Regions from separate parts of the Priestia sp. SB1 genome, predicted to be linked through region 2. Evidence: predicted binding sites of a transcription regulator. Region 2 holds the regulator's gene; each other region holds the start of a gene.
The links. Region 2 encodes Rex, which represses fermentation and respiration genes when NADH is low (regulators of the CRP and FNR family bind a similar motif). Its sites were predicted from a motif close to TTGTGAAATATTTCACAA; they were not measured.

Region 1 (10,305 bases), on a different contig from region 2:
GTATTAGCCGCTACGAGAATAATTGGCAAGACATTAATTTGCTGAGCAGTAGTTAGCTGCAAGTTGCCGAACAGCGCATTATTCGATACGACAGACCCCGTTAGAAATACGCCAATCCAGCCAAGAAATGGAGATAAAAATGGAAAATAAGCAGCTGATGTAGCGAGTGCCAATCCAAGTGTAGAGGACTGTCCTGAATAATTTGAAATAAAAGCAAAAGCAATGACCATCATAATCGTCATAATAGGTCTTGATAGTTCTTTTACGGTTTCCAAAAGAGTGGCCCATGCCACTTTTGCCGATACGTTAAGCAAGAAAACTGAAAGGATACAAGCGATAAGAATTGCCGTACCTGTTGCTGCAAATAAGTCTATTTTTAAGACAGCAGCGTAAGGCGTAGGATCTTTTACTAAAGGCGCTGCTTTAATTACGTGATTGTGTAAAAATGGGACGTTAATAAGCAGGTTCAGATGTTCAAGCGCCGTTTTGACAAAAGAAATGCTCCAAGCCGTAACGAGTATCGTTAATAGAATAAAAGGAGACCAAGCCTTTAAAATTTGTTTTGGTGACAGGCTGAAGCTTTTAGCTGCTGCCGGGCTTGTTCTTTTAATATAAAAAGCAAGAGCAAGCAAACTCACAATAGAAGATGTGATATTTGGAAGTTCAGGGCCGATGTATGTAACAGTTAAATACTGCGTCAGTGCATAGGAAATGGCTGTGATGCTCGTTGCTTTCCATACGTCTTTTAATCCTTTTATCCCATCCATAATAAAGACAAGTAAAAAAGGGATAAGAAAAGAAATAATCGGAAGCTGCGTGCCAAGAAAATGAGCAATTTCTTTTGGATCAATGCCAGATACTTGTCCTGCGACAATGACAGGAATCCCCATGGCGCCAAAAGCTCCTGAAGCTGTATTAGCAATTAAGCATAGCGCCGCTGCTTTTAACGGTTTGAATCCAAGTCCAACTAGAAGCGCTGCTGTAATGGCAATTGGAGCTCCAAATCCTGCTGCTCCTTCTAAAAAAGCATTAAAGGAAAAAGCAACAAGCAGCATTTGCAAGCGGGGGTCATCGGTTATTGAAATAATAGATTGCCTAATGGTAGTAAACTGTCCGCTTTTGACAGTTAGCTTGTATAAGAACACCGCGCCGATAATAATATAGCTGATGGGCCAAAGTGCATACAAAAACCCATAGCCTGTGGCTCCTAAAACCATTGAGGCAGGCATATCATAAAAATAAATAGCAATAATCATAGAAAGAAGTACCGTAATACCAGCAGCAATGTGTCCTTTTAATTTCCAAAGAGTTAAAGCAATAAAGAAAAAGATGATGGGGATGAGTGCAATTAGTGCAGAAAGCCAAATATTATTTAACGGATTATATACTTGAGTCCACGTCATATTCATACACCTCTACTACATATTTAAAACAAGGGAGCGGGGGAGTCCCCCGCAAAAATCTTTTGATGTTACACAAAAGCTCTGTCGCGAGTTTGCTTAAGAATGCTAGCAGAGTGCTCGAGCTGCTGCTGTTCGTGAGGAGTTAAATTCAATTCAATAATTTGGCGCACGCCGTTTTTATTAATGATAGCCGGCACGCCGATATACACATCAGAAATACCGTATTGTCCTTCTAATAAAGCAGATACCGTTAAAATAGAATTTTCATCATCTAAAATAGCCTTGGTTATGCGTACAAGTCCCATCGCAATTCCGTAATAAGTCGCTCCTTTTCGATTAATAATATGGTAAGCCGCATCGCGTGTTTGTTCGAATAGATGCTGCATATCCGGCTCTTTTTCAATAGCAGCAGTATTGATAAAATGTTCGAGCTTCACACCGCCAATTTGCGCGTGGCTCCAAACAGGAAATTCCGTATCTCCATGTTCCCCCATAATATAAGCGTGGACGTTGCGAGAATCTACTTCGAAATAGTCGCTTAACAAGTAGCGGAAGCGAGCTGTGTCAAGAATCGTTCCTGAACCAATTACTCGTTCGTTTGGTAATCCTGATACTTTTTGTGTAACGTGTGCGAGAATATCAACTGGATTTGTTGCCACTAAAATGATGCCGTCAAATCCGCTGTTCATAATATCTTTTACAATGCATTCAAAAATTTTAACGTTTTTTTCAACTAGATCTAAGCGCGTTTCCCCTGGAGCTTGATTAGCGCCCGCTGTAATAACTACTAAATCAGCATCAGCGCAGTCTTTATAATCTCCAGCCCAGATTTTCATCGGTGTGGCAAATGGCATTCCATGATTGATATCGCGTGCTTCGCCTTCTGCTTTTTCTTTGTTCATATCGATTAACACTAATTCATTGGCAATACCTTGATTCACCATTGAAAAAGCGTAGCTTGAGCCAACAAAACCAGTTCCGATAACGGCAACTTTTCGTGTCTTTGGTGTAAATTGTGTTTTCATTTGTATCATCCTTTGAATTTTATTTTGTGATGTTTTTCACAATGTTAGTGTAACAAGAATAAATACCCTCGGCTGTGATAAAAATCACACCCTTAAAAAAAATAGTAAACAATTTTACAGGGCGATTTAAAAAAGGGTTCTTCTACATGAAGTGCCACATTTAGAAAGATCTTAAACGTTTAAAGTGTTGAGTAAAGGCAACTTGTTTTGCAGAAAGCTAAAGAGTTTAACATTCTCTATTTGTATGTTAACAACCAATAATGTTTCTATAGACCCACACGAAATCCATTTGTTACACTAAGTTTGCTTATTTTGAATAAAGGAGTGGAAGGGATGGAGAACTACTATGAGCAAGCCCAAAAAGGCGCTTGGGTTAGTATCTTATCATATATCTTTTTATCAGCATGTAAACTTATTATTGCGGGTGTCACCGCTTCCTCTGCTTTAAAAGCCGACGGTCTTAATAATGTTACAGATATTATTGCATCAATTGCCGTCTTAGTCGGCTTAAAAATCTCTAAAAAACCTCGCGATAATGATCATCCCTATGGACATTCCAGAGCGGAACATATCTCTTCACTTATTGCTTCTTTTATCATGATGGTCATCGGACTAGAAGTATTGGTCGACGCGGGTCAGTCATTATTTATGGACAAATCTGAAGCGCCTAATTTACTGGCTGCTTGGGTAGGTCTTGGAGCGGCTGCTGTTATGGGTGGTGTCTACCGGTATAATAGTAAGCTTGCTAAAAAACTTGATAGCCAGTCTTTATATGCGGTTGCTAAAGATAATTTGTCTGATGCACTTGTGAGTATAGGTGCTGTTGTGGGAATTTTCGGCTCACAATTCGGCTTGCCCTGGCTGGACGTGGTAGCTGCTTTTGCTGTGGGAATTATTATTTGTAAAACAGCCATCGAGATTTTTAAAGAAGCGGCTCACTCCTTAACGGACGGATTTGATGAAGAAAAGTTAGGGCACTACAAAGAAAGCATTGGGCTTGTAGAAGGTGTAAAAGAAGTAGAAGATGTGAAAGCGCGCAAGCTTGGTAATCAAGTCGTGATTGATGTAACTGTTAAAGTAGATCCCCATTTAAATGTTATTAAAAGTCATGAAATTGCTGATCAAATTGAACATATGATGAACGATGAGCATCAGATTAAAGATACGCTTGTTCATATTGAACCTGATGCATACGAAAAGCAAAAATAAAACCAGCACGTTCTTTCATTATGAAAGGATGGGCTGGTTTTATTTTTGGGGAAATTTGAAATAATTCACAAAAACTTCTTCGAAAATGAAAATGAAAAGCCGTTATTAGTAATATAAAGATTTTTGTAGAAGGGTGAGGGAATGAAGAAGTTAAGTGCAAAGCTCGTAGTATTTTTTAGTATTTTTATAGCTATTTTATTATTAGTTGTTTCAGGGGCTGTTTATCAATTTACCAAAACGCAAATAGAAAAAGATGTAGAGATTCAGTCTCAAAGTCAAGTGAAAGAGTTAAAAGAAACGATTCATACGTACTTAGACATGTATAGTCGTTCGTTGCTGACGTATAGTGAAAACGATGTAATTGTTAATTTTGTTAAGCAGGAAGGAAATCAAACAAACCAAGAGAAAAATCCGTATTTTACATGGAATACGGTTCAAAAAGAGTTTACGCAGTTTAAAGAAAAATATCCAAACCTGGCACTTGAATACATAGGCACTAAAAATAAAGGAATGTATTCTGTTCCCAAGCAAGAGTACGGATCAGGTTATGACCCGACTTCAAGAGTTTGGTACAAACAAGCAGTGGCATCACCTGATCAAGTAATTTATACGGATCCATATGAGGATGCAGCAACAAAAAAGACGGTCGTGACGATTGCAAAGGCCATTTTGGACCCAGATACTCAAAAGGTGCTGGGCGTTATAGCTACTGATTTAGACTTAGATGCATTAAAAAACATTGTAGGTAAAGCAGAAGTAAATCACGGTGGATATGCATTTTTATTTGATCAAAATGGCACAGCGCTCGTTCATCCAACAGAAGCTGGAAAAAATTTAATGAATCAGCCATTTATGAAAAAAATGTACGAAGCAGACCGGAATAAAGATTTCATGAAGTATACCTTTCAAGGTGAAGAGAGAGTGATGGCATATGATACTCTTGGAGGAACAAATTGGAAGATAGGAAACGCCTTTATTTATAATGAAATGCTCTCAAGCGCTCATCATTTACTGAATGTGATTGTCTGGATTGCGTTAATTGGCATCTTATTATCAGTGGTGTTAACCATCTTTTTCTCAAGAATCATTACGAATCCAATTCGCCGCTTGAAAAACGAAGTAGCCAAAGTAACAGCTGGCGATTTAACAGTTCAGGTTCAGACGAAGTCAAAAGACGAAATTGGTGAACTTACTCATTTATTTAACGATATGGTAGCTAAAATGAAAACATTGATTGGCACGGTTCAAACGTCTGTTGAGACAGTAAAAACGTCTGTTGAAGACTTGAGTGCTGTATCTGAAGAAGCAACTGCATCCAGTGAAGAAATTGGCCGGGCTATCCATGAGATTGCCAGCGGCGCCACGCAGCAGGCTTCTGACGCTGACTCTACTAATCACAAAACGATGAGTTTATCTTCACAAATTGAAGAAGTCATTGAACAAAACTCCGAGATTAATAAAATGACGATTGAAGCTGTAACCATCAATGAGAAAGGCTTAAAACAAATGCAGCTGCTTCGCAACCAAACTACCGAATCATCTCAGACGATTCACGGTGTTCAAACGGTAATGGAAGAGTTAACAAGTAAGATGAAAGAAATTGAATCTATTATTTTTACAATTAATAGCATTTCAGATCAGACAAATTTACTTGCACTAAATGCTAGTATTGAAGCAGCTCGTGCAGGAGAACATGGCAAAGGATTTGCGGTAGTAGCTGAAGAGGTACGAAAACTTGCTGAACAGTCCTCTCAGGCTACTGAACAAGTTCGCCACACGATTGCAGCGATTCAAGGGGAAGTCGCGGCTGCTCGTGAAGAATGCAACCGGACAGAAGAACTTTCAAAATCTCAAGACTTTGTGGTAGGAGACACAGAACAAGCTTTTCGTGAAATTGCTACTACCATTGAGCAGGTGGCAGCGGCTGTCGAACATGTAACAAGCAGCATGGACAGCATTGATGAGCATAAGGAAGACGTGGTAGCGGCCATTCAAAGTATAGCAGCTATTGCACAGCAATCAGCAGCAGGAACGGAAGAAATTACGGCTTCTACAGAAGAACAAATTAGAGCTATTTCTACTGTTTCTCAATCGGCTGAACATTTGCAAGAGATTAGTGAAGAATTGGCGAACTTGATTCGTCAATTTAAAATTAAATAAAAAAGAGCGCCAATATGTTATTGGCGCTCTTTTTTATTTAATAGGAAAACAAGTTGCTGTACGGTAAAAAAACCTGCTGATCTGGAGGTGCAACAGCTGACACGCGCTGATGTGTAAACGGGTGTATAAAAGAAAGCTTAATGGCATGTAAAGCTTGCTGCTGATCTTTTAATCTCTTTCCGCCATAAAGCGTATCACCAAGTAATGGATGGCCGATGTGACTCATATGAACACGTATTTGGTGAGTGCGTCCGGTCTCGAGCGAAAGTTCAATAAGCGTTTCATTTTTTGCCATATTGCGCTTTAACACGCGATAAGATGTTTTGGCAGCTTGTCCCGTTCTAGATACTCTTCTTCTCGTAGCGTGATGGCGATCGCGTCCAATAGGTTCATTAACGATTCCTTGCTCTTGTTTCATGAGTCCTTGGACAAGAGCAACATAAGTCCGGTCAATTTTACGTTCAGCCAGCAGCTGGTCAAACACAGAGCTTGCTACAAAATGCTTTGTGAATAAGATAGCACCTGATGTATCGCTGTCCAAACGGTGAACGTGTCTAGGCTTTGTTTTGAGGCCTATTTTTTGAAAATAAGCAGCTACAGCATTTAAAAGAGTTTTTTGGTCCTGCTCTGATGAAGGATGAGTATTTAGGTTTATTGGTTTGTTTACAATTAGCACGTGTTCATCTTCAAACAAAATCTCTATATTAACATTGTAAGGTGTTATTTCATCAGGTTCTGCTTCAAAAAAAGGGAGTGACACTCTATCATTTTCCTTAAGAGTGTTCCTCCATGGTAAAGGTTCACCGTTTATAAGCACATTTTTATTCATCCGAAACTGATGCAGCGTTTTTTTAGGAATACGCCATTTCGTTTTTAAATAATCTTCAATTGTTTGCCCTGCATCATTTTTTGCGATTTTATCTTCTAGCCATTGGCCGTGTATACTCATATTTAATCCCTTCCTTACATACTAGTAAATATCCTTTAATCTTTAAAAAGAACTTGTAAATAATTAGGAGGAAATAACTACCTGAAGTTCTCGTTTTATGTTTATGTTATGCTAAATAAAGAGACATAAGTTAAGAGAAAAAAGGGGGGGTAACCATGAAAATTGCCCAAGCAGCTCCGCCAGAAATGGAGAATTACATAGAAGAGTTGACTGAACAGCTTCGCTATGACTTGTTACCTCGGTATGTATCTGTAGATAAGCTTAATCCTGATGAATTATTAAATCCAGATTATTGTACAGACCATTTATATAATGGCTTACTCGATGAAGCATTGCAAGTCATTAGTAGCCTTCAGACAATAATTGCCGTAATTGAAGCGATTCAACATCGGCCGATTGAAGAAAGCGACTGCGAGCAATTCGAAAAAAATATTGCAATTTTAAAAAAATACGGGTTTTTATTTCCTGTTTCCATTGAGTGTTTTGCAAAAGAAAACAATTTGATTACGTATTCGTATGAATCGTTTTATAATTCATACATAAATTAAAGAGGCTGGGAGAAAAGTATTTTAGCCTAAGTGAAAAACGAACTATTGATCAGCAAGTTTGATGAGTGGTTCGTTTTTTTTTTTTATGGTGAATACAACTTCATCTGTTTCGTCCTTCCAGCAGTTGATTGAAGGGCAAGGCGAAGACTCTTGCGGAAAAAGCGGGACAGATGAGACCCCGCAGGAGCGTAAGCGACGAGGAGGCTCAGCGCCCGCCCGCGGAAAGCGAAGCCTTGCATGGAAATCAACGGCGGTGTCATAAGCGGTTCAGTTCATGTATCTGATTTGTTCGTCTTTAGGTTGGATTCATTTAGTTCTGTACCGGCCTCTTTTTAATCATATATTTCAGACTTCTATTGGACATTCAAAAAGAGCTTGTGATATGGTCAAACTTGTATAAATCCATCAAAAAATAAATAGGAGCGAAAACATGACAAAAGCAAAATTATGTTTTATCGGTGCAGGCTTTCACGCATCAACGAACATTTACCCCTCTGTTATTGAAGCGGGAGCAGAAATTAAAGCAATTTCCACACGCAGTATCGAAAGATCAAAAACTGCTCTTCAACGATTTGGGAGCAGCGGTACGCCGTACGATGATTATAAGAAAATGCTAAAGCAAGAAAAGTGCGATGGAGTAGTGGTTGTGGCACAGCCTGAAGATCATCCTGCTTTGGTGCTGGATTGCATTCGAGCAGGACAAAATGTTTATGTGGACAAGCCTTTGGGGATGAATGAAAGAGAAGCAAAAGAGATTTCAGATGCTGCTAAGCAAGCTGGCGTAAAAGTTATGGTAGGTTTTATGAAGCGCTATGCGCCTTGTTATATGAAGTTAAAAGAATTAATTGAAGAAGGTAGCCTAGGAAGTGTCCGTTCATTTCAAGCAAGATTTGCTGTAGACAGTACCCCTTTTTGTAAAGATGAAGAGCAGTTTATGAAGCTTGCTGCCATACATATTGTTGATCTCGTCCGTCACTTGTTCGGCGAAGTCGTTCACGTGACAGGGTTCAGAAATAATCATGGTGAATATATTTCAAATAGTATTTCGCTGAAGTTTGACAATGGCACTGTAGGGAGCCTGTATTTTACTGGCATGACAGCATGGTCTCGAGAAAGTGAAAACTTATTAGTGACATTTGACGATGGCTTTGCTTTTGTTGACGAAATAAATTCATTAACTATTCACGAATCCCAGACTTTTGATGAATTACCGTGGAAATCATTAAAAGAAAACAATCGTGTGTTTACACCTTCTGCTTCACCGATGTCGGGAGCTTATCGAGATCTTTACCTTCGTGGTTTTGTTGGAGAGATGGCTCATTTTATTGAGTGTTGTACAAATGACCAAGAACCTCTTTCCAGTGGGAGCGACAATGTAAAAACGATGAGATTATGTGATCAAATACTGTCATCTTTAATGTAAAAAAAGCTTTAAAGAAAAGAATGTATGATGAATAGCTTACTGTAAATTATGTAAATCATACTAAATAATGTTATGATTAGACAGGTCGTATAAACGAAAGCATTTACCTTTCATAAGATTACAAAACGTTTCAATCTTATTACATATGTTTAAAATTAGCCTAAATGGTTTCTTTTTACGCCTATATCATATACAATGCCCCCTAGATGATTTTTTCGAATAGCTAATAATCGTTTGGGATTATGAAAGGAGATTAATCATGAGAAAACTGATGTATACATTGCTCATTGGGTTAATTGCTGCAGCTTTAACAGCTTGTGGTTCAAACGATGATGCAAAGCAATCAAAGAACGATGATCAAAAAACTGCACAAACTGAGAAGCAAAAAGAGGCTCAGGAAAAGCAGGAAAAGCAAGCAAAAGAAATGCAGAAGAAATTAGATAAACAAAAAGTAGATGAAAAGAAAACCGTAGCAGTTGTAAACGGTAAAAAAGTTTCGGGTGAAGAATATAATGCAGCCCTGGCTACATCACAAAATCAGTACCAACAAATGGGACAAGACCCAACTTCTAAAGAAGCAGCTAAACAAGTAAAGCAGCAAACAATTGACAATTTAGTAGGTCAAACGCTGCTATTGCAAGAAGCTGAAAACAAAGGCTATAAAGCAACTGATGAAGAAGTAAATAAAAAGTTAAAAGAAACGAAAAAGCAGTTCAAAACAGATAAACAGTTCAAAGCGGCTTTAAAAGATGCAGGAATCACTCAATCACAATTAAAGTCTGAGCTGGCTGACAGCATTAAATATCAGCAGTACGTAGATAAAGATATCCAAACACCTGAAGTAACAGATAAGGAAATTCAAGATTATTACAATCAATTTGCAAAACAAAGCCAAAGTCAAGCAAGCGGCAGTAAAGAACAATCTCAAATGCCAAAGCTTGAAGACGTAAAGCCTCAAATTAAGCAGCAGCTTGAACAACAAAAGAAACAAGAAGCATTACAGAAAAAAGTTGAAGAACTTAAGAAAAATGCAAAAGTTGAAGTGAAGCTTTAAATACAAATGAAACGGCCCTTTAAAGGGCCGTTTTTTTGTTATGTACATTTATTGCTTCTTGTCAGTAAAAAGGGGTGCGTGAAAGATTTTAATGTATTTTGACTTATAAGGTAAAAAGTGTTCTGATGGTTTGCCTTTCATCCTATACTTTTCTTATATAGATATAAGAGAAATTGGGGGAGTCGATAAATGAAAAAGGTGGCTGTTTTTTTTGTTGGGCTTGTTTTTTTACTCGCAGGGATGGGTCTGACAGGCAATGCTTCTGCGGCGTCAAATCAACTTATTATCATTAATAAATCTACTAACACCCTTGCTTTTTATAATGGAGGAAAATTAGTAAAGACGTTCAAAGTTGCGACAGGGAGGCAGATGAGTTATACACCAGAGGGTACTTTTAGCATTGTGAATAAAATTAAAAACCGGCCTTATTATAAAGACAACATTCGGGGAGGAGATCCTAGGAATCCACTAGGTGATCGCTGGCTAGGATTAAATGCGCGCGGAACGTATGGCACCACGTACGCTATTCATGGA
Region 2 (10,305 bases):
TAAAGTTGATTTCCCCACGCCATTAGGACCAACCAACGCAAGGCTTTCCCCTTTTTTAATGCGAAGATTTGCCTCTTGGACGACATAGTTGTGTTCATTATATCCGATAGACACATCTTCCAGATTTAAGACTTCATTTCCGCTTTGACGTTCAATTTCAAACGAAAAACTAGCTGATTTTTCGCCTTCGTTAGGTCGATTTATTAACTCCATTCGATCGAGCTGTTTACGTCTGCTTTGCGCACGTTTTGTAGTCGATGCGCGGGCGATGTTTCGCTGAATAAAATCATTCAGCTTTGCGACTTCATCTTGCTGCTTTTCGTACTGACGCAACTCTTTTTCATATCGCTCTGCTTTTTGTACAAGGTATTTAGAGTAGTTGCCCGTGTACTTCACCGTTGTTTTTTGTACGACTTCATACACTTGATTTACGACTTTATCAAGGAAGTAACGATCATGTGAAACGATTAAAATAGCTCCTTCATACCCTTGCAGAAACTGTTCCAGCCATGCTAAAGTTTCAATATCTAAGTGGTTGGTAGGCTCATCCAGAATAAGCAAATCAGGCTTTGTTAAAAGCAGTTTTGCAAGAGCCAGGCGCGTTTTTTGTCCACCGCTTAAGGAGGAAATAGGGGTGCTGTAGTCAAAGTTTGAAAAACGGAAACCGTGAAGAATAGATCGTGTATCCGCTTCATATTGATAGCCGCCTAAATCTTTAAACGTTACTTGAAGCTGATCATACTCTTTGGTTAGTTTTTCGTATTGAACTGAATCATTAAAAATGTCTGGATCACCCATCTTCGTTTCAAGCGTACGTAATTCTTTTTCCATCTTCTTTAATGGAGCAAAGACAGTCATCATTTCTTCCCATATGGAGAGTGTTGACTCAAGAACTGTATCTTGTCCCATATAATCAATGGAAACACCCTTAGGTTTAATAATTTCTCCGCTGTCATAGGAAAGCTGCTCAGCAATAATTTTTAATAAAGTTGATTTACCAGCACCGTTTCGTCCCACTAGGGCAATGCGGTCTTTTGATTGTACTTCTAACTTTATATTCGATAAAATGGGTTCTGCCCCATAGTATTTTGTAATACCGTTCAATTGTAGAATAATCATTTTTTCACCTCTAGTAGTATATCCATAGTGTATTTTAACATATTTTTAACTACAAGTTCTTCCTACAAGCGTTTGTAATTTGTAGAGGGACAAGGACAAATGATGAAGCGAATGTTTTGATTCATGAAATAAAATGATTTTACCTGCACATTTTATACAGGATACTATGTTAAAATAAGAGATAAGTGCATCTCTGAACTTATCTATGATGGATGTGAAAAAATCCGTCATGACTAACAAACCGATCCTTTGAAGGGCTAATTGCTTCGTTCTACATACCGACTTTAAGGAGTGCTGAATAGACAAAAGCCGTCGAGGTGTGAAGCGGAGTATATATAAAACAAGAGAAAAGAGAGAGAATTGGAAGCGCTACCTCAAAGCGGTTGATGCTTTGTGAAAGGTAATGCAATATGACTTGAAAATGTTAGTAATGACATACATGAACTGAGGGGGTACAACGTGAACACTGAACAATTAAAAATACCACAAGCAACGGCTAAGCGATTGCCGCTTTATTATCGTTTTTTGAAAAATTTGCATGCTTCTGGTAAACAGCGTGTGTCGTCAGCGGAGTTAAGTGAGGCAGTGAAAGTGGATTCTGCTACTATTCGTCGGGACTTTTCTTACTTTGGTGCATTAGGAAAAAAGGGATACGGCTACAATGTGAATTATTTACTTACATTTTTCCGTAAAACGTTAGACCAAGATGAAGTAACGAAAGTAGCACTGATTGGCGTAGGGAATCTAGGAACGGCCTTTTTAAATTATAATTTTATTAAAAATAATAACACCAAAATTGAGTGCGCTTTTGATGTGATAGAAGATAAAGTAGGTACGAAAGTAGGCGACGTGCCGGTCTATCATCTTGACCAATTGGAAGATTATATGAGTGATGACATCTCAGTAGCGATTTTAACCGTTCCTGCCACTGTTGCTCAGCAAATTACTGATCGTTTAGTGAGTTGCGGAATTAAAGGAATTTTAAACTTTACTCCTGCACGCTTAAACGTACCGGATGAGATTCGACTCCATCATATTGATCTTGCTGTAGAATTACAGTCGCTCGTCTACTTTTTGAAAAATTATCCTGTTGAATAAGGCGGACTGTGTTACGATTTCCTTAAGTCTAAATTAATAAGGAGAGTGGGAATATGGGGATTGGAGCAGGCAGTTGGATTATTATTGCGATTGTAGCACTGCTTATTTTTGGACCGAAACGGTTACCGGAGCTAGGAAGATCAGTGGGCCAAACGCTTAGAGAGTTTAAGCATGCCGCTAGCGGTGCATCAGAAGATCGTGAAAAAGATAAACAGCGTCAAGTAGATGACAAAGAGTAAAAGGGTGATCATAGTATGACCGAACAAGAAATGTCAATATATGATCACATAGGAGAGCTGCGAAAACGCATTTTAATTGTTTTATTTTTCTTTGTGATTGCCACAATTGGCGGCTTTTTTATAGCGGATAAGGTTATTGTCTATTTACAGCATGCTGATGAGGCAAAGAATTTAACGATGAATGCATTTCGGTTAACAGATCCAGTTAAGATTTATATGCAATTTGCTGTTATTATCGGCTGTGTACTTGCAGCTCCTGTTGCACTGTATCAACTTTGGGCATTTATTAGTCCTGGTTTATATGAAAAAGAGCGTAAGGTAACGCTTGGATATATTCCTGTTTCCATTTTTCTCTTTATCGGCGGTGTCTCTTTTTCTTATTTTGTGTTGTTTCCATTTGTCGTTGATTTTATGACGCGCGTTTCTGATGAGCTGAATGTAAACCAAGTGATTGGCATTAATGAATACTTTTCTTTTTTAATGCAGCTCACACTGCCTTTTGGCTTGTTGTTTCAGCTTCCTGTCGTCGTTATGTTTTTGACGCGTTTAGGAATTATAACGCCTATGTTTTTATCTCAAATTCGAAAATATGCCTATTTCGTACTGCTAGTTATTGCCGCACTTATTACACCACCGGAATTGCTCTCGCACATGATGGTGACAGTGCCGCTCTTAATTTTGTATGAAATCAGCATCATTATTTCCCGCATTTCGTATCGCAAAGTGTTAAAGGCAAGGGCAGAGCAAGAAAGAGAAGATGTTAGTATGTAAAAAAAACCACTGAAACAGTGGTTTTTTTATTTGGATGAATCATCTTGATTTTTATATTGCTGCTGCAATTTTTTAATTTTGTAGTGCAAGATAAAGATGCGAACCGCAAACCTGAAATCGAATGCGGCTACGAGTGCAAATAAGATTGTGGGGAAATTCCAGACGGTTTCCTGGGCATTTTGAATTGCCAAGTAGGTGAATAAAATCCCCATAATAATATAAATAAACCCTCGTGTTAAAGGGATATTCTTCATAAAAACATGCCTCCAAAAATGAACTGCATTTGTTCTGCTTGTTTTTGCATTTCTATAATTTTATCTGCAAAAATAGTTTGAGATAAAATAACGATTGTATTCATCAAAACATGAGCAATAATAGGTACAACAATTAGTCTCGTCCTTGCATAAAGGAATGCAAATACAAATCCCATAGCTGTATACACAAGTAAATGTTTAAAATCCCAGTGTACCGCAGCGAAAATAAGGGAACTAATAAATGCAGAGATAAAGAAATTGTATCGTTTGTGAAGAGAACCAAAAATAATCTTTCGGAAAATAATCTCTTCTAGTATTGGTCCAATAACAGACGTAACGACAATAAGGAACGGCGTTGCTTTAACAAGATTAACAATATTTTGTGTGTTTTCAGATACTTGGGTAATGCCAAGAGCGTGCTCAATCATACCTGCTACAGCTTGACCAGCCATAGCGAGAAACACCCCAAGGACTGACCAGACAACAGCAATCGTTTTTCCAGCATGTTCTATACGCATGGACATGTCACGGCGCAGCAGCAGTAAGACAATAAGTAAACCAAGGATAAAGCTAATGATAGTCCAATAAGTCAAAAGCATGACATTCGCTGTTCGAACTGGATAGTCATCAAACATTCCTGTTAATTTTAACAGCGGTATACCAACAACTCCTGAAAACTGCATAAGGATGTAAGTGAGGATAACATACCAATAACGTTTTTCCAATCTTCTATACTCCTTTAAAAGGTTTTTATGTATATATGTCGAAGAAGTACTGTAAAGTTAGTAATTTCTTCTTGCTCGTATTGTAACATACATATTATTGAACAGAGAAAAGAATGCTTTATTTCTCAAAATCGTCGAAATCTAAGACTATTATATGTAGTTGTCGTAAATTTTAAATTTTTTTTGTTTAATACTTGCAAAAAAAACCCACTTTGTTTTAATATAATAATTGTGTTAGCACTCGTTGAGGTTGAGTGCTAATAAAAATGCAAACATATTATTTGAGGAGGTTGTTTCACTTGTTAAAGCCATTAGGTGATCGCGTAGTGATTGAACTTGTAAAATCTGAGGAAAAAACAGCAAGCGGTATCGTGTTACCGGACAGTGCAAAAGAAAAGCCACAAGAGGGTAAAATTGTTGCTGTAGGTACAGGCCGAGTATTAGAAAGCGGTGAGCGTGTAGCTTTAGAAGTAGCTGCGGGCGATCGTATCATCTTCTCAAAATATGCGGGTACTGAAGTAAAATACGAAGGTACTGAATACTTAATTTTACGCGAAAGCGATATTTTAGCTGTAATCGGCTAATTTTAACCACAAACTTATCATACGTAAAAAATAGATTATTAAGAACATCTTGAGGAGGTCAAAGAACATGGCAAAAGACATTAAATTTAGCGAAGAAGCACGTCGCGCAATGCTACGTGGTGTAGATACATTAGCAAATGCTGTAAAAGTAACGCTTGGACCAAAAGGTCGTAACGTTGTATTGGAAAAGAAATTCGGTTCACCGCTTATTACAAATGACGGTGTAACAATTGCAAAAGAAATCGAATTAGAAGACGCATTTGAAAATATGGGTGCTAAATTAGTAGCCGAAGTTGCTAGCAAAACAAACGACGTTGCTGGTGACGGTACAACTACTGCAACAGTTTTAGCGCAAGCAATGATCAGAGAAGGTCTTAAAAACGTAACGGCTGGTGCTAACCCAATGGGTATCCGTAAAGGTATGGAAAAAGCAGTAGCTGTAGCGGTTGAAGAACTAAAAGCAATCTCTAAACCAATTCAAGGTAAAGATTCAATTGCTCAAGTAGCGGCTATCTCAGCAGCTGACGAAGAAGTAGGTCAATTAATTGCTGAAGCAATGGAGCGCGTTGGTAACGACGGCGTTATCACACTTGAAGAATCAAAAGGTTTCACAACTGAATTAGAAGTGGTAGAAGGTATGCAGTTTGACCGTGGATATGCATCTCCTTACATGGTAACTGATTCAGATAAAATGGAAGCTGTATTAGATGATCCATACATCTTAATCACAGACAAAAAAATCGGTAACATTCAAGAAATCTTACCGGTATTAGAGCAAGTTGTTCAACAAGGCAAGCCGCTATTAATCATCGCTGAAGACGTAGAAGGCGAAGCTTTAGCAACATTAGTTGTGAACAAACTTCGTGGTACATTTACAGCTGTAGCTGTTAAAGCTCCTGGTTTTGGTGATCGTCGTAAAGCAATGCTACAAGACGTTGCGATCCTAACAGGCGGAGAAGTAATCACTGAAGAGCTTGGTCTTGACTTAAAAACAGCAGGCATCGATCAATTAGGTCGCGCTTCTAAAATTGTTGTAACAAAAGAAAATACAACAGTTGTAAACGGTGCAGGAAACGCAGAAGATATCCTAGCACGCGTAAACCAAATCAAAGCTCAGCTTGAAGAAACAACTTCAGAGTTTGACCGTGAAAAATTACAAGAGCGCTTAGCAAAACTTGCTGGTGGCGTAGCTGTAATCAAAGTTGGTGCGGCAACTGAAACTGAGTTAAAAGAACGTAAATTACGTATTGAAGATGCATTAAACTCTACGCGTGCTGCGGTTGAAGAAGGTATCGTAGCTGGTGGTGGTACTGCATTAGTAAATATCTATAATAAAGTAGCAAGCATCGAAGCTGACGGTGACACTGCTACAGGTATCAACATCGTATTGCGTGCGATTGAAGAGCCTGTACGTCAAATCGCTCACAACGCTGGTTTAGAAGGATCAGTAATCGTTGAGCGTCTAAAAGGCGAAGCAGTTGGAACTGGATTCAACGCTGCAACTGGCGAGTGGGTAAATATGCTAGACACTGGTATCGTTGACCCAACAAAAGTAACGCGTTCAGCTCTTCAAAATGCTTCTTCTGTAGCGGCTATGTTCTTAACAACTGAAGCAGTTGTTGCTGACAAGCCAGAAGAAGGCGGAGCTCCTGCAATGCCTGACATGGGCGGCATGGGTGGAATGGGCGGCATGATGTAATCACTGCCCTACCTAAAAAAGCGACCAAGTACTCACTTGGTCGCTTTTTTGTGTGCGTTAATATTTTCAGATTTTTTTAAAATTTGTTAAGATAGTACTATGTTTATTGGAAAACTTACTAAACTCAAGGCTTAACTGAGTTTTAAGGGGGAGCGTCGTTGATTCAGCTGGATCATATTAATAATAAATTAAACCAAGTATTAGAAAACATCGATCAAATTGTGATTGGAAAACGTCAGGTATCTGAGCTTAGTTTGGTTGCTTTACTTGCAGGAGGACATGTTTTGCTTGAAGATGTTCCGGGTGTGGGGAAAACGATGCTTGTGAAGGCACTGGCCAAATCGATTGATGCAGAATTTAAACGAATTCAATTCACGCCTGATTTGCTGCCGTCCGACGTAACAGGTGTTTCTATTTACAGTCCAAAAGACATGGAATTTCATTTTCGTCCAGGTCCTATCATGAGCCACATAGTACTCGCTGATGAGATTAACAGGACTTCTCCTAAAACACAATCGGCGCTTTTAGAAGCAATGGCTGAGCATCATGTAACAACCGATGGTATCACCCGGGAAATTCCGGCGCCTTTTTTTGTGATGGCTACTCAAAATCCCGTTGATTTTGATGGGACCTATCATTTGCCGGAAGCGCAGCTGGATCGTTTTTTATTCAAACTAAGCATGGGGTATCCTACGCAAGAAGAGGAGCTTCAAATTTTAAATGGCGTATCGACTCAAGTTAATCTTGAAGATGTCAAACCTGTTATGAGCGTTCCAGAATTAGTACAGGCTCAAAAAGCTGTAAGCAGTATTTATGTAGATGATACGATCAAGAACTATATCATTGAAATTATTCGCAAAACTCGCTCTCATCCACATGTTTCATTAGGTATTAGTCCTCGTGGCACGGTTTCCTTTATGAAGGCTATTCAAGCATATGCGTTAGTAAAGGGAAGAGATTACTCTCTTCCTGATGATGTTCAAGAGCTTGCTTCGTATGTGTGTGCACATCGCTTAACGCTAAGACCTGATACTCAGTACAGCGGTTTAACAGCGAGTGATGTGATGAAGCAAATTATGGCTGATACGAAAGTACCTGTTAAAAGGTAAGAGGATAATTTATGAAACAGTATATAAAAGTGATATGGAACAAAGGTAGAGACTGGTTCGTTTTATTCTGCATCTTTACCGCTACGTTTTCTTACGCCATGTTTCAAGGAGGCTTTGTCAGCTGGTTTTTATTTTATAGCTTCTTACCTTTTGGATTATATGCGGTAGCCGTGTTGCTCTATCCGTTGAAGAAGTGGAATGTTGCTCGTGATGTGAAGCTACAGCCTCGATTCGCTGGAGATCATCTTTCTTATGACATTCACATTACACGCTCCTCGGCTTTTCCTGTTTATATGGCAGCGGTGAAAGAGGAGAGTAACCTTTTAGATCAAGAAGAAAGAACAATTTATCCGCTTTTTCAACGAAACGCTGTTATTCCGTATGAAAGATCGTTTGTAGAAAGAGGAGAATATGAATTTTTTACGATTTCAATTGAAATTAGTGATTTATTAGGCATCGTAAAAAAGAAGGCATATTTTCTACTGCAGCAGCGATTTATCGTTTATCCTCAGATTCATAAGATAGATATCCCGTTTCTTTTAGCGGGAATAGAAGAAGGGAAAAATGAAGTTTCTACGGGAAATCAATCTACTACGTTAGTGACAGGCATTAGAGAATATCAGCCGGGTGACCGATTAGGATCTATCGATTGGAAGGCGACCGCTCGTAAAGCTACGTTGATTTCTAAAGAGTTTGGTCATTATCATGAACGGAGTATAATTATCATTGCAGATGTTATGGGCCCTCTATACTTTGAAGAGCGAATGAGCTTTCTGGCATCCATGCTCATTCATGAAGAAACCAAGCGTAAAAAAGTCGATTTTCTTTTAGCTGGAGATGCCCTTTTTTCGCAGAAAACCTCTGAACAAAGGGAGGCTGATAACCTGTTGCATCACTTAGCACGTGCACAGCCTATTAGCAATCGAGCATTCGAAACAGAATTTCAGAATATTGCTATTCAAAAGCAGCATTCTTTTATGGTCATTGTCAGTCAAGTTACAGGGACTCTTATTGGCCAGATTCAATCCAAGCTGAGCCCTCATGCTAAGGCTTCACTCATTGTCGTTAAAAATGAAGGAGCGGGGCTTAGTGAGGAAGAGACAGTTATTGTAAATGGCATACAATCTTCTGCTTTAACAATTGAAGTCGTTCATATTGATCTTCCTCTATCACTAAAGGAAGTGAGGGCGGAAATAAGTGAATAAATCAGCTTGGTATGTAAAAAACGTCTTATTATACGCGGGAGCTTTCTTTTTATTAGTGGAATGGCTTCTCCCTTTAAATGAAGTCACTGATACGAATCAAATTCAATACTTTATCCTGTTTGTCGCTTACTGTTTTTTGAGCTTAACGTTTCGATTGCCGTTTATTGTGATGACGTTAGGGAGCATGTTGTTTATTTTGTTTTCACTTCACAGTCTCTATTTCCAAGGTGCCTTCTTTTCTTCAGAATGGCTTCCAAGACTTTTGGAAATTCTTCAGTCAGATGTACAAAGTATCATGGAGTGGAATATAGCGAATTTATCCTTTGAAATGAGGAGCACTTTATTTTTTATCCTGCTTTGGATTATGGCTTATTTAATTCGATATTGGATCTTTTATCAAAAAAGAATTTTCTTCTTTTTCTTCTTAACCATTTTGTATATTACCGTATTGGATACCTTTTCTACTTACGATGCCGGAGCTGCTATTATTCGCGTGACGATTATCGGATTTTTATTAGTAGCCATGCTTCGCATCAATCCTGAACGTATAAAAGGTGCTAGCACCGAGCGTTTAGAAAATAGAAAACGATCGTTTCTTTTTCTAGGCAGTTTTTTAGCCATTGTCATTGTGCTGGCTTATCTCGCCCCTAAACCAGGTCCGCAGTGGCCAGATCCGGTCCCTTTTATTGCAGCTCACACAACACATCAAGGACAGGGAGAATCTGCAAGCGGTCAACGAATTGGCTATGATATGGACGATTCTAAATTGGGGGGATCCTTTGTCAATGATGATACGGTTGTGTTTACAGCTAAAGTAGAGGATGAGCACTATTGGCGTATTGAAACGAAGGATGTGTATACAGGTAAGGGCTGGGAGCTGTCTAAAGAGGAAGAAAAAGTGCCTTTCAAAGGAAATGAAAACTTACTCCCTCAATATGATTCAAGTGTTGCAGGAGAAGTAAGAAAAGCAGAAGTTACCTATTCGCAGCCTTCTGTTCATCTTATGCATGTTCCTCAACTGCTGTCTCTAACCTTAAAAAATGGCATTCAAACCGATGTTACACCGACAAATGAAAAATTATATCCTTATCAAAATGACAAACTTGTTACTGTTCAATCGTATGAGCTAACGTATAAATATCCTGTGTTTGATACCGGGCTTCTTCAGCAAGCAGAGGAGAAAAAGTCAGAGAGTCTAGAGAATAATAATGAATTTATAGCAAGGTATACACAGCTTCCTGCTAATTTGCCAAAACGAGTAAAGGATTTAGCTCGTACGATAACAAAAAATAAAAACAATCGCTATGAAAAAGCGAAAGCCGTTGAAGAATACTTCCGATCCAATCCATATGTATATGATACTGAAAATGTTTCAATTCCTACGAAGAATAAAGATTATGTGGATCAATTTTTATTTGATACAAAAAGAGGATACTGTGATAACTTCTCTACTTCTATGGTCGTGCTGCTTCGTTCATTAGATATTCCTGCTCGGTGGGTAA
Region 3 (10,305 bases), on a different contig from region 2:
ATCCCAGAAGCACCGATAATGTAGCGCCATCCTGTGGAATTCTGCCATGCGTCTTCTCCAATAGATAAAATGTAGTCATTTACAAAATAGACAGAAACAATCCCAACGGCAACAGCAAATTGATAAAGAGAGCCTAAGCGGCCGCGCATGTGCGGAGGGGCTATTTCAGAAATATAGGTAATAGAAAGAACGGAGGCCATACCAATGCCTAGCCCTCCAATAATTCGAGAAATAATCACAAAAGAGATGGTTGAAGATAGCGCTTGCATAATTGCGGATACGATAAATAAAGAAGCTGCTAAAAGCAAGATACCTTTTCTACCGAATCGATCACTCAGTTTTCCTGAAGAAAGTACCCCAACGGCACCCCCGAGCAGCAAACTGGATACAACAAAACCTACCATCGTTGGACTGAGATTAAAATGCACTTCCATCAATCCAATAGCCCCTGAAATGACGGCTGTGTCATAGCCGTAAAGTAACCCTCCAAAAGCAGCTGCACATGAAATGAAAATAACAAAAAATAGATTTCCTTTTTGCTCTTTATACTCGTCAGAAGTTACTTTTACTATCCCCATATAAATTCCTCCTTTGAATCGCGTTCACTATTTTAATTTAAAAAAACGTTATACGTAAAACGTTTTCATAAAAGATGTTTTTATGTTAAACTAAAAATTGTAAATAATCAAACTATTTTTTAACTTTTATATGAATTATGTACGTTTTGTTATCAATCAATAGGGAAGAAAAAGTAAGGGGGAAGAGAAATATGGCGTTTATTCAATGTGATTTTTTTTCAGAAGTATTGCAAATAAGTACTTCAATGAACGTTTTGATACCGCAGCAAACAAAATCTCAGATTGGTTTACAAACTAATACAAGAAGTGAGAAACACCCTACGCTCTATTTATTACACGGTCTTTCTGATGATCATACGATATGGATGAGAAGAACTTCGATTGAACGCTACGCATCAGAATTAGGACTTGCAGTTGTAATGCCAAATGTAGATCGTAGCTTTTATAGAGATATGGCTTATGGAAAGAAGTATTGGACGTTTGTAACAGAAGAACTTCCTCAATTGGCTAGGTCATTCTTTCCGTTATCGGAAAAAAGAGAAGATAATTTTGTGGCTGGTCTTTCTATGGGAGGGTACGGCGCTTTAAAATGGGCGTTTCGCAAACCACATCAATTTTCTGCAGCTGCCAGTTTATCAGGAGTGATGGACATTGAAGGGCTTGGAGAGCGAGGGGAAGTTCAGTTCCTAGATTATCCTTTGATTTTTGGCATGCCGCCTGTTATTAGACCTGAGGATGATCTTTTCTGGCTGCTTGAAAATCGCCGGCGCTATGGAGAAGTGACTCCGCGTATTTATCAATGCTGTGGAACGGAAGATTTTTTATATCAGGAAAATAAACGTTTTTCCGAGCGATGTAAGCAAGAGCCTATTTGTTTTACATATGAAGAAGGAAAAGGAAGTCACGACTGGGCATATTGGGATCAAAAAATTCAAGATGTGTTAAAGTGGCTGTTTAGTGAAAAGTAGGGAAGGTAGTTTTGGGTGGTTCCGACTTCTAGTAGTATAATAAAGAAAAATGTTTACTTGGTCGATAGACTAAAAGGAAATAGGAGTCGGTACGAATGGGGAGAAAAAAAGTCACGATTACAGAAGTAGCAAAAGAAGCGGGTGTTTCATTAGCTACGGTATCAAGAATCTTCAATAATAAAGACGGTAAAATTAAAATCAGTGAAAAAACAAAACAAAAAGTACTAAAAGCAGCAGCTCATTTAGGGTATCAGACAAATCCATTTGCGGCAGCTCTGCGGGCCCAAAAAACAGGGATTATCGGGATATTAATTAGAGATTTAAAAGACCCATTTTTAATCGAGCTGTTAAAAAAGGTACAGCAGCAAGTTCAAAGTCGAGGGATGGACGTTCTTATTGGCCATACGGATTACCAAGAAACAACGGCTGAGCGTCAATTAAATGTGATGATGAATCATTGGTTTGATGGAGTCATTTTATTAGATTATGTAGCCGCTCCGCATCCGTTTGTAGACGTATTAAAACAATATCAAACGCCTTACGTTTCTCTTACAGGAGACGGCTCTTCTGCACTTTGGCCAATTGTACATGTAGATGATGCGGTGGGAATGCAATTAGCTGTTGCTCACTTAACGGACCTTGGCCATAATAATATCGGGTTCGTTGGAAAAGCTGTAAGCGGAGTGGAGCACCGTCTGTCTCTTTTTTATCAATATGTACCGTCAGCAAACGCAAAGTTTGTGAAAGAAGATATGAATAACTCAGATGAACTATATCAGTTTATAAATGAGCTAGCTCATCATCCAGAGCCCCCAACTGCGCTTATTTGTGCTACGGATTACATTGCTCTGAAAGTGATACACTGTGCGTGGCAAAACGGACTTCACGTTCCAGCGGATTTGTCTGTTATAGGGTTTGATGATATTACAGAAGCTAGTGAAGCGCAACCTCCGCTAACAACCATCCGTCAACCGATGGAAAAAATGGCTGAAAAAGCAGTAAACCTCTTACTTCAGCAAATTCAGGATCAGCAAGAAATAGATCAGGTACAGTATAAAATGGCACCTGTATTAGTAGAGCGTGAGACCACAAAACGTATGAATTGATAAGGAATGTATATACTATTCCTGAAAGTGTGAGACAAAAAGTCCACACTTTTTTGCATTAACCATTGCGTCCACTTCCCTCTTTCTTATACACTGTATGCTGTAGGGGAAAAAACCAAGCTTTAATATGTTTGGAGCGATTTGATGACACAACAAAAATTAGATAAATATGAAATTATGGACGTTAGCTTACTAGCAGGTAAAATTATGTTAGAAAGCGGAGCAGAAACGTATCGAGTAGAAGACACAATGATGCGGATTGCAGCGTCTTACGGTATAAAAAAATCCCACAGCTATGTGACGCCAACAGGGATTATGTTTTCACTTGAAACGAAAGAACCGACGAAAACGAAGTTAATTCGTATTTCCGAACGAACGACCGATTTAAAAAAAGTAACTATGGTAAATAGCGTCTCAAGAACCATCAGTCAAGGAAACATCTCCTTGGAGGAAGCGTATGAAATGCTACAAGAAATTGAAGCAACGAACGTAGCTTTTCCACTATGGGTTCAACTTGCAGCTGCATCCATTTCTAGCGGATGCTTTTTAATCATGTTTCAAGGTTTATGGACGGACTTTATTCCAGCGATGTTTTCAGGAGGTCTCGGATTTTTAACCGTGGTGTATTTCCACCGTCTTATTCCGATTCGCTTTTTTGCTGAGTTTACCGCTTCGTTAGTTATTGGACTTTTATCAGCTCTTTTAGTCGCTTCAGGACTAGGAACGCAAATTGATAAAATTATTATTGGATCCGTTATGCCTCTCGTTCCTGGGTTATCGATTACCAATGCAGTGCGAGATTTAATGGCGGGACATTTACTGTCTGGATTATCAAAAGGAGCAGAAGCGTTTCTGACGGCATTTGCTATTGGTGCAGGTATTGCCATTGTATTTACGCTTCTATAGAAGGGAGGCATCATATGCATATCGTAGAGCAGATAATTACAAGTTTTATTGCTTCAGCAGCGTTTGGGATTATTTTTAATGTTCCACGTGAATCATTATTAAAAAGTGGCTTTGTCGGAATGATTGGCTGGCTCATTTACTATTTGCTAACGTTCTATGGTGTAGATGAAATTCCAAGCACTGTAGCATCGGCCTTTTTTATTGCTATTATTAGTCAAATTTACGCAAAAATTTATCGTACGCCGATCATTATTTTCACGGTAGCAGGTATTATTCCGCTCGTTCCAGGGGGAACAGCATACGATGCCATGCGTAACTTTGTAGAAAATAATTATAATGAAGCGATTAGTCTTGCAGCAAAAGCCTTTATGATTTCAGGTTCAATTGCCATTGGTATTGTATTTTCTGAAGTCATTAACCAAATCATTCGTCAATCTAAATTAAATGCGAAAGCAAAATATCGACCGTAGAGAAGCAAGCTCAAATCAGAGCGTGCTTTTTTCATGAAAAAATAAAGAGATCCTGCCCTTTTTTGTCACAAGAAAGTCACGTTTTAGTCTAAAAACGTTCAAAAAATGTACGTGCACAGCTAAAAAAATAGACTATACTATGTAAATAGAAAGAGAGACATTACATATGTTTGTGAAATGTTGAGCATATTTCTCGAATTGTTATGCTCAATGTTTCACAATATAAGTAAAAGATGCTCAGGAATGAGCAAAGTATCTATGGAAATGATGAATGTTCTTATATATGAAAGGAGAAAGAAGATGGATACAGTCATACTATCACGTATTCAATTTGCATCAACGACGCTGTTTCATTTTATCTTTGTACCGCTGTCTATCGGCCTTGTCTTTTTAGTAGCGATCATGGAAACGATGTACGTAGTAAAAAAAGATGAACAGTATAAAAAGATGGCAAAGTTTTGGGGGCACTTATTCCTGATTAACTTTGCTGTCGGAGTCGTAACAGGTATTTTACAAGAATTTCAGTTTGGCATGAACTGGTCAGAGTACTCAAGATTTGTAGGAGATGTATTTGGTGCGCCGCTTGCTATTGAAGCACTGCTAGCGTTTTTTATGGAGTCCACGTTCCTCGGGCTGTGGATTTTCGGGTGGGATCGTTTGCCTAAATGGCTGCACTGTCTATGTATTTGGCTTGTTAGTCTAGGTACTATCTTTTCAGCGTTCTTTATTTTAACGGCTAATTCTTTTATGCAGCATCCGGTCGGAATGGAGCTAAATAATGGCCGTTTGGAAATGAATGACTTCTTTAAATTATTAACGAACGGTCAGCTGTGGGTCGAATTCCCTCATACAATTTTAGGTTCGTTTGCAACAGGCGCCTTTTTTATCACGGGTGTCAGCGCTGTTATGCTCTTGAAGAAAAAACATGTGGTTTTTGCTAAAAAATCATTTCAAGTTGCTATCCTTGTAGGGCTAGTTTCAGGTGTAGGAATTGCACTATCTGGGCATGAACAGGCCGGATATTTAGTTAAAACACAGCCGATGAAAATGGCCGCAAGTGAAGGATTATGGGAAAACAGCGGAAGTCCAGGTGCTTGGACAGTAACAGCAAATATTCACCCTGATGAAAAGAAAAATACGAGTGAAATCAAAATACCTTACTTATTAAGCTTCTTATCATACGGTAAGTTTTCAGGCTCCGTTCCTGGAATGAATGAGCTGCAGCAGCAGTATACGGCGAAATATGGAGAAGGAAATTATATTCCACCCGTTCGAACAACGTTTTGGAGTTTCCGCATTATGGCTGGTCTAGGTGGCGTATTATGTGCATTAGGCATTTGGGGTACGTACTTGCTTTCTCGTAAAAAACTTCAAGAAAGCAAACTATTTTTACGTATTATGACGATTGCCATCGCCTTTCCGTTCCTTGGAAGCTCAGCAGGTTGGATTATGACAGAGATTGGCCGTCAGCCTTGGGTTGTATTTGGCTATATGAAAACCGAAGATGCCGTGTCTCCTGGTGTAACAGCAGGCGAATTGCTATTTTCTATTATCTCGTTTTCGTTCTTTTACTTAATTTTAGCTGTGATTATGGTGTTCTTGTTCGTTAAAGAAATTAAAAAAGGTCCAGATCACGATCACGAAGCACATACAAAAGTAACATCAACTGATCCGTTTACAAAGGAGGGATACAATGTTTTCTCTTAATGAATTCTGGTATTTGCTAGTATCCATTCTGTTTGTTGGTTTTATCTTTTTAGAAGGCTTTGATTTTGGGATTGGAATGGTGTCTCGCTTTTTAGGAAGAAACGACTTAGAGCGACGAGCTTTTATTAATACAATCGGTCCTTTTTGGGATGCAAATGAAGTTTGGTTAATTTCAGCAATCGGTGCTATGTTTGCCGCTTTTCCAAACTGGTATGCAACGCTATTAAGCGGGTCATATGTTCTTTTTGTTCTTCTGTTGCTTTCGCTTATCGGACGCGGTGTAGCATTTGAATTTCGAGGAAAAGTTGAAAAACAAGCGTGGAAAAATGCGTGGGATTGGGTTATCTTCTTTGGAAGTCTTTTTCCACCGCTCATTTTCGGCATCTTATTTTCAGCACTAATGAAAGGATTGCCTGTTGAGCGCAACATGCAAATGAATGCCGGCTTTTCGGATATTGTGAATCTATATACCATAACGGGCGGCGTGACGCTAACGATGCTTTGCTTATGGCACGGACTTATTTTTGCGACGATCCGTACGATGGATGACATTAGAGATCGTTCACGAAAAGTTGCCATGAAGCTTTTGCCTGTTAATGCCTTGCTGCTTCTTATTTTTTCAGGCATGACGTTTTTTGAAACAAATTTATTCAGCAATCATAGCCGCTTGATGCTATACACATTTTTTATCGGTATTTTCGTGTATTTACTAGCAGGATTTTTCCTTACACGGAAAAAAGACGGATGGGCCTTTGCTATGTCTGGCTTAATTTTAATTTTATCAATTTCCTCTATATTTGCAGGATTGTTTCCAACCGTTTTGGTTAGTTCAGTCAATGAAAGCTATAGTTTAACGATTCATAATGCAGCATCAGGGAATTATTCCTTGAAAATTATGTCTTACGCTGCTATTGCGTTACTGCCTTTTGTGTTAGGTTATCAAATTTGGAGCTACTACGTTTTTAGAAAACGTGTAGATCATAAGGAGCATATGGAGTACTAATGGGTAGAAATTTAATGGTTTACAACGGAATAAAAATGGTTCTTGCCGTGTTAATAGGGCTTATTACTATTCAAAGTGTAGCCATTATTTTTCAAGCTAAGTGGCTTGCCGAAGTAATTACTGCTCTTTTTCATGGTGAAAGTTTAACTTCGCAGACAAAAGCAATCGGATTGTTTTTGTCTGCCTTTATGGTTCGTCAGATCGTAAGTTTTATAGTGAAAAAAACAGCATATCAATTTGGAGTCAAAACGACTCAGGAACTTCGTTTGACGGTCATGAAAAGCATTTTTGCACTCGGACCGCGCTTTACCAAAAATGAAGGGACAGGAAACTTGGTGACGCTCATCACCACAGGCCTACAGAAGCTTCGCGCTTATCTTGAGCTGTTTTTGCCTAAACTGGCCGCCATCAGCGTTACACCTTGGCTAGTGCTCGCTTTCGTTTGGTATCAAGATCAGCTTTCAGGCATTATTTTGCTTGTAACTATGCCCATTTTAATTTTATTTATGATTTTACTTGGACTGGCTGCCCAGAAAAAAATAGATAGCCAATGGGAGACGTATCATGTGCTGTCCAATCACTTTGTAGATTCGCTTCGAGGATTAGAAACGTTAACATTTCTCGGGAAAAGTAAGGAGCATGCTGAAACGATTGGAAGAGTCAGTGACCGCTATCGAAAAGCGACAATGGGAACGCTCCGAATTGCTTTTTTATCTACGTTTGCTTTAGATTTCTTTACGATGTTATCTGTAGCCATCGTGGCTGTTATGCTCGGTTTGCGGCTAGTGAACGGTTCGATGACGTTAGAGCCTGCACTTATGATTTTATTGCTGGCGCCTGAATACTTCCTGCCGATACGGGAAGTCGGAAACGATTATCATGCAACATTAGACGGAAAAGAATCTGGAGATGCATTAATTAAGATTGTAAAGCAGGCTGAAAAACCGTCGGCTAAAGAAGAAGATGTCCCTGATTGGACGGAAAACAGTGAAATTCAATTGCGTCATATCACCTTAAAATATGACGAAGAGCAGCCGCCTTCTCTTGAAGATGTGTCACTTCATGTTAAAGGAAGTAAAAAAATTGGGATTATAGGAAAAAGCGGAGCTGGAAAATCGACGCTTATTGATATACTGAGCGGCTTTGTACAATTTACAGAAGGGTCTGCTGAAGTAAACGGCGTGCCGGTTGATTTACGCTCAGATGCTTGGCAAAAGCAGATTACGTATATCCCTCAGCACCCATTTATTTTTAATGGAACAGTGAAAGAAAATATTGAATTTTATCAGGATAGAGGCGGTTCTTATGATTATGAAGATGCTTTCACGAAAGCAGGACTTTTATCTACGATTCAACAGATGCCTAAGAAGGAAAATGAAGTGATAGGAGATGGAGGACGGCAGCTTAGCGGCGGCCAAGCTCAAAGGATTGCCCTAGCTAGGGCGTTTCTGAGCGATCGCCCTATTATTATGCTTGATGAACCAACGGCGCAAGTAGATATTGAAACGGAATATGAATTAAAGCAAGATATCTTAACGATGTTTCAAGACAAGTTATTTATTTTAGCTACGCACCGTCTGCATTGGATGAAAGATATGGACCTCATTGTTGTAATAGAGAACGGAAAGGTTGCAGAAGTCGGCAATCATCAAGAACTGATTCGAAAAAAAGGAGCTTACTATCAATTTTTACATGAAGAGGAGGAGATATGATGAAATATAAAAGTTGGATATGGCCCTACTTTAAAACGTATAAATATCGTATCTTTTCTATCTTATTACTAAGCTTGTTAACGATTGGTTCTGCTTGTGCGCTAATGTTCACATCAGGTTACTTGATTTCAGCTTCTTCCTTACGTCCAGAAACAATCTTACTGGTGTACGTTCCCATTGTGCTTGTGCGTACATTTGGTTTAAGTCGAGCCGCCTTTCGTTATGCGGAGCGTCTTGTTAGTCACGATTTTATTCTTCGCATTTTAGCTAAGATGCGTACACGTCTTTATCATTTGATTGAACCGTTAGTTGCTACATCCCGCTATCGAACGGGAGATGTTTTAGCGGTTCTCGCTGAAGATATTGAAAGTTTACAAGACTTGTTCTTGCGTACCATTCTTCCAACAATCTCAGCTGTTATTTTATACGTTATTTCGATTGTAGCTTTAGGATTCTTTAGCCTAAAGTTTGCATGTTTGATTGCCATCTATTTATTTTTATTAGTAGTAGTGATGCCGCTTTTTTCCCTTTGGCATATGAAAGCGGCCAATCAGCGATATAAATCAAGCAAAGCACAGTTATATGCTAAGGTCACAGACGGGTTTTTAGGAGTTGCTGATTGGGTGTTAAGCGGTCAGCAGCAGTCATTTTTTCATTCGTATAACAAAACAGAAGATGAGCTAGACCGCATGGATCGTAAGCTTAAACTATGGACGTATTACCGAGAATTGATTGGCCAAGTTATTGTAGCAGGTTTAATTGTCACAATGATTTGGTTTGGGGCTTCTCTTTTTGCAGACAAAGAGCTTGCAGGTGTTTTTATTGCTGCTTTTATTTTAGTAGTATTTCCTTTATCTGAAGCACTGCTGCCGGTATCTAATGCAGTAGAAAAAATTCCTCAATTTGAAGAGTCATTAAATAGAGTGCAGGAAATGGAAAAGAACTGGGGATCTGTGAATGAAAAGAAAAAACATACTCTTTCCCTACCTTACAAAGGTTCATGGGACTCGGTTAGCTTAAAAGTCGAGCATGTAAGCTTTCGCTATAGCAATGAGGAAGAGTCAGTCATTCATGATCTTTCATTTCAAGTCGAGCAAGGGAAAAAAATTGCGATTCTTGGCAAGAGCGGAGCTGGAAAGTCGACTCTGTTAAAGCTGCTGCAAGGCTCCTTATTGCCTACAGAAGGTACAGTTCAACTAAACGGTCAGTCTGTTGCTGAAGTTCGTGAAGATGTACCAAAACTCATCTCTGTATTAAATCAAAATCCTTATTTATTTAATACAAGCGTAGCAAACAATTTATTACTAGCTAATGAAGAGGCTACAAAAGAAGAGGTAATTGGGGCAATGAAGCAAGTCAATATGCACTCCCTTGTGGAAGGTTTGCATCAAGGATATCAAACGTCCATGCTCGAAACAGGTCAGCGCTTTTCAGGAGGAGAACGTCAGCGGATTGCGTTAGCACGTGTTCTACTTCAGCGTACGCCAATTGTTATGCTGGATGAGCCAACTGCAGGGTTGGATACCGTGACTGAAAAGCGTTTGTTATCCACTATCTTTGAAACTCTTCACGACAAAACTTTAATTTGGGTTACACATAATTTAGTTGGGATGGAAAAGATGGATGAAATCTTATTCCTACAAGATGGAAAGATAGCCATTCGCGGAACGCATGAGGAATTACTTGCTACGAACAGTCACTATCAAAAGCTATATGAATTGGATCATCCGGCAAAAAGCCTTTAGCAGCAGCTAAAGGCTTTTTACTATTTTATACTAAAGTGAAATTCGACAAACATGAGTAAGATATGTGTCGAACGAAGGAAAATAGCTTGGATTCAAAGAGGGGAGAGGCG

Region 1: WKH56_RS31480 (L-lactate dehydrogenase) is a predicted target of Rex. The motif match lies at 2,453-2,470, and genes of this name have one in related genera.
Region 3: WKH56_RS25810 (cytochrome ubiquinol oxidase subunit I) is a predicted target of Rex. The motif match lies at 4,199-4,216, and genes of this name have one in related genera.

What each region holds. Positions count from the first base shown of each region.
Region 1 covers NZ_JBBJSS010000012.1:44,530-54,834, forward strand. Annotated here, with positions in the region: gene WKH56_RS31475 (lactate permease LctP family transporter) at 1-1,409, opposite strand, end outside; gene WKH56_RS31480 (L-lactate dehydrogenase) at 1,472-2,428, opposite strand; gene WKH56_RS31485 (cation diffusion facilitator family transporter) at 2,762-3,637, shown strand; gene WKH56_RS31490 (methyl-accepting chemotaxis protein) at 3,779-5,797, shown strand; gene WKH56_RS31495 (RluA family pseudouridine synthase) at 5,835-6,746, opposite strand; gene WKH56_RS31500 (YhcU family protein) at 6,902-7,294, shown strand; gene WKH56_RS31505 (hypothetical protein) at 7,419-7,556, shown strand; gene WKH56_RS31510 (Gfo/Idh/MocA family protein) at 7,725-8,717, shown strand; gene WKH56_RS31515 (SurA N-terminal domain-containing protein) at 8,977-9,771, shown strand; gene WKH56_RS31520 (L,D-transpeptidase) at 9,961-10,305, shown strand, end outside.
Region 2 covers NZ_JBBJSS010000022.1:4,010-14,314, forward strand. Annotated here, with positions in the region: gene WKH56_RS34455 (ABC-F family ATP-binding cassette domain-containing protein) at 1-1,119, opposite strand, end outside; gene WKH56_RS34460 (redox-sensing transcriptional repressor Rex) at 1,579-2,217, shown strand; gene tatA (twin-arginine translocase TatA/TatE family subunit) at 2,271-2,456, shown strand; gene tatC (twin-arginine translocase subunit TatC) at 2,472-3,227, shown strand; gene WKH56_RS34475 (YdiK family protein) at 3,254-3,481, opposite strand; gene WKH56_RS34480 (CPBP family intramembrane glutamic endopeptidase) at 3,478-4,206, opposite strand; gene groES (co-chaperone GroES) at 4,506-4,790, shown strand; gene groL (chaperonin GroEL) at 4,858-6,489, shown strand; gene WKH56_RS34495 (AAA family ATPase) at 6,648-7,598, shown strand; gene WKH56_RS34500 (DUF58 domain-containing protein) at 7,610-8,803, shown strand; gene WKH56_RS34505 (transglutaminase TgpA family protein) at 8,796-10,305, shown strand, end outside.
Region 3 covers NZ_JBBJSS010000007.1:300,415-310,719, reverse strand. Annotated here, with positions in the region: gene WKH56_RS25835 (sugar porter family MFS transporter) at 1-578, opposite strand, end outside; gene WKH56_RS25830 (alpha/beta hydrolase) at 770-1,546, shown strand; gene WKH56_RS25825 (LacI family DNA-binding transcriptional regulator) at 1,642-2,652, shown strand; gene WKH56_RS25820 (threonine/serine exporter family protein) at 2,797-3,558, shown strand; gene WKH56_RS25815 (threonine/serine exporter family protein) at 3,573-4,028, shown strand; gene WKH56_RS25810 (cytochrome ubiquinol oxidase subunit I) at 4,329-5,735, shown strand; gene cydB (cytochrome d ubiquinol oxidase subunit II) at 5,722-6,738, shown strand; gene cydD (thiol reductant ABC exporter subunit CydD) at 6,738-8,450, shown strand; gene cydC (thiol reductant ABC exporter subunit CydC) at 8,450-10,195, shown strand.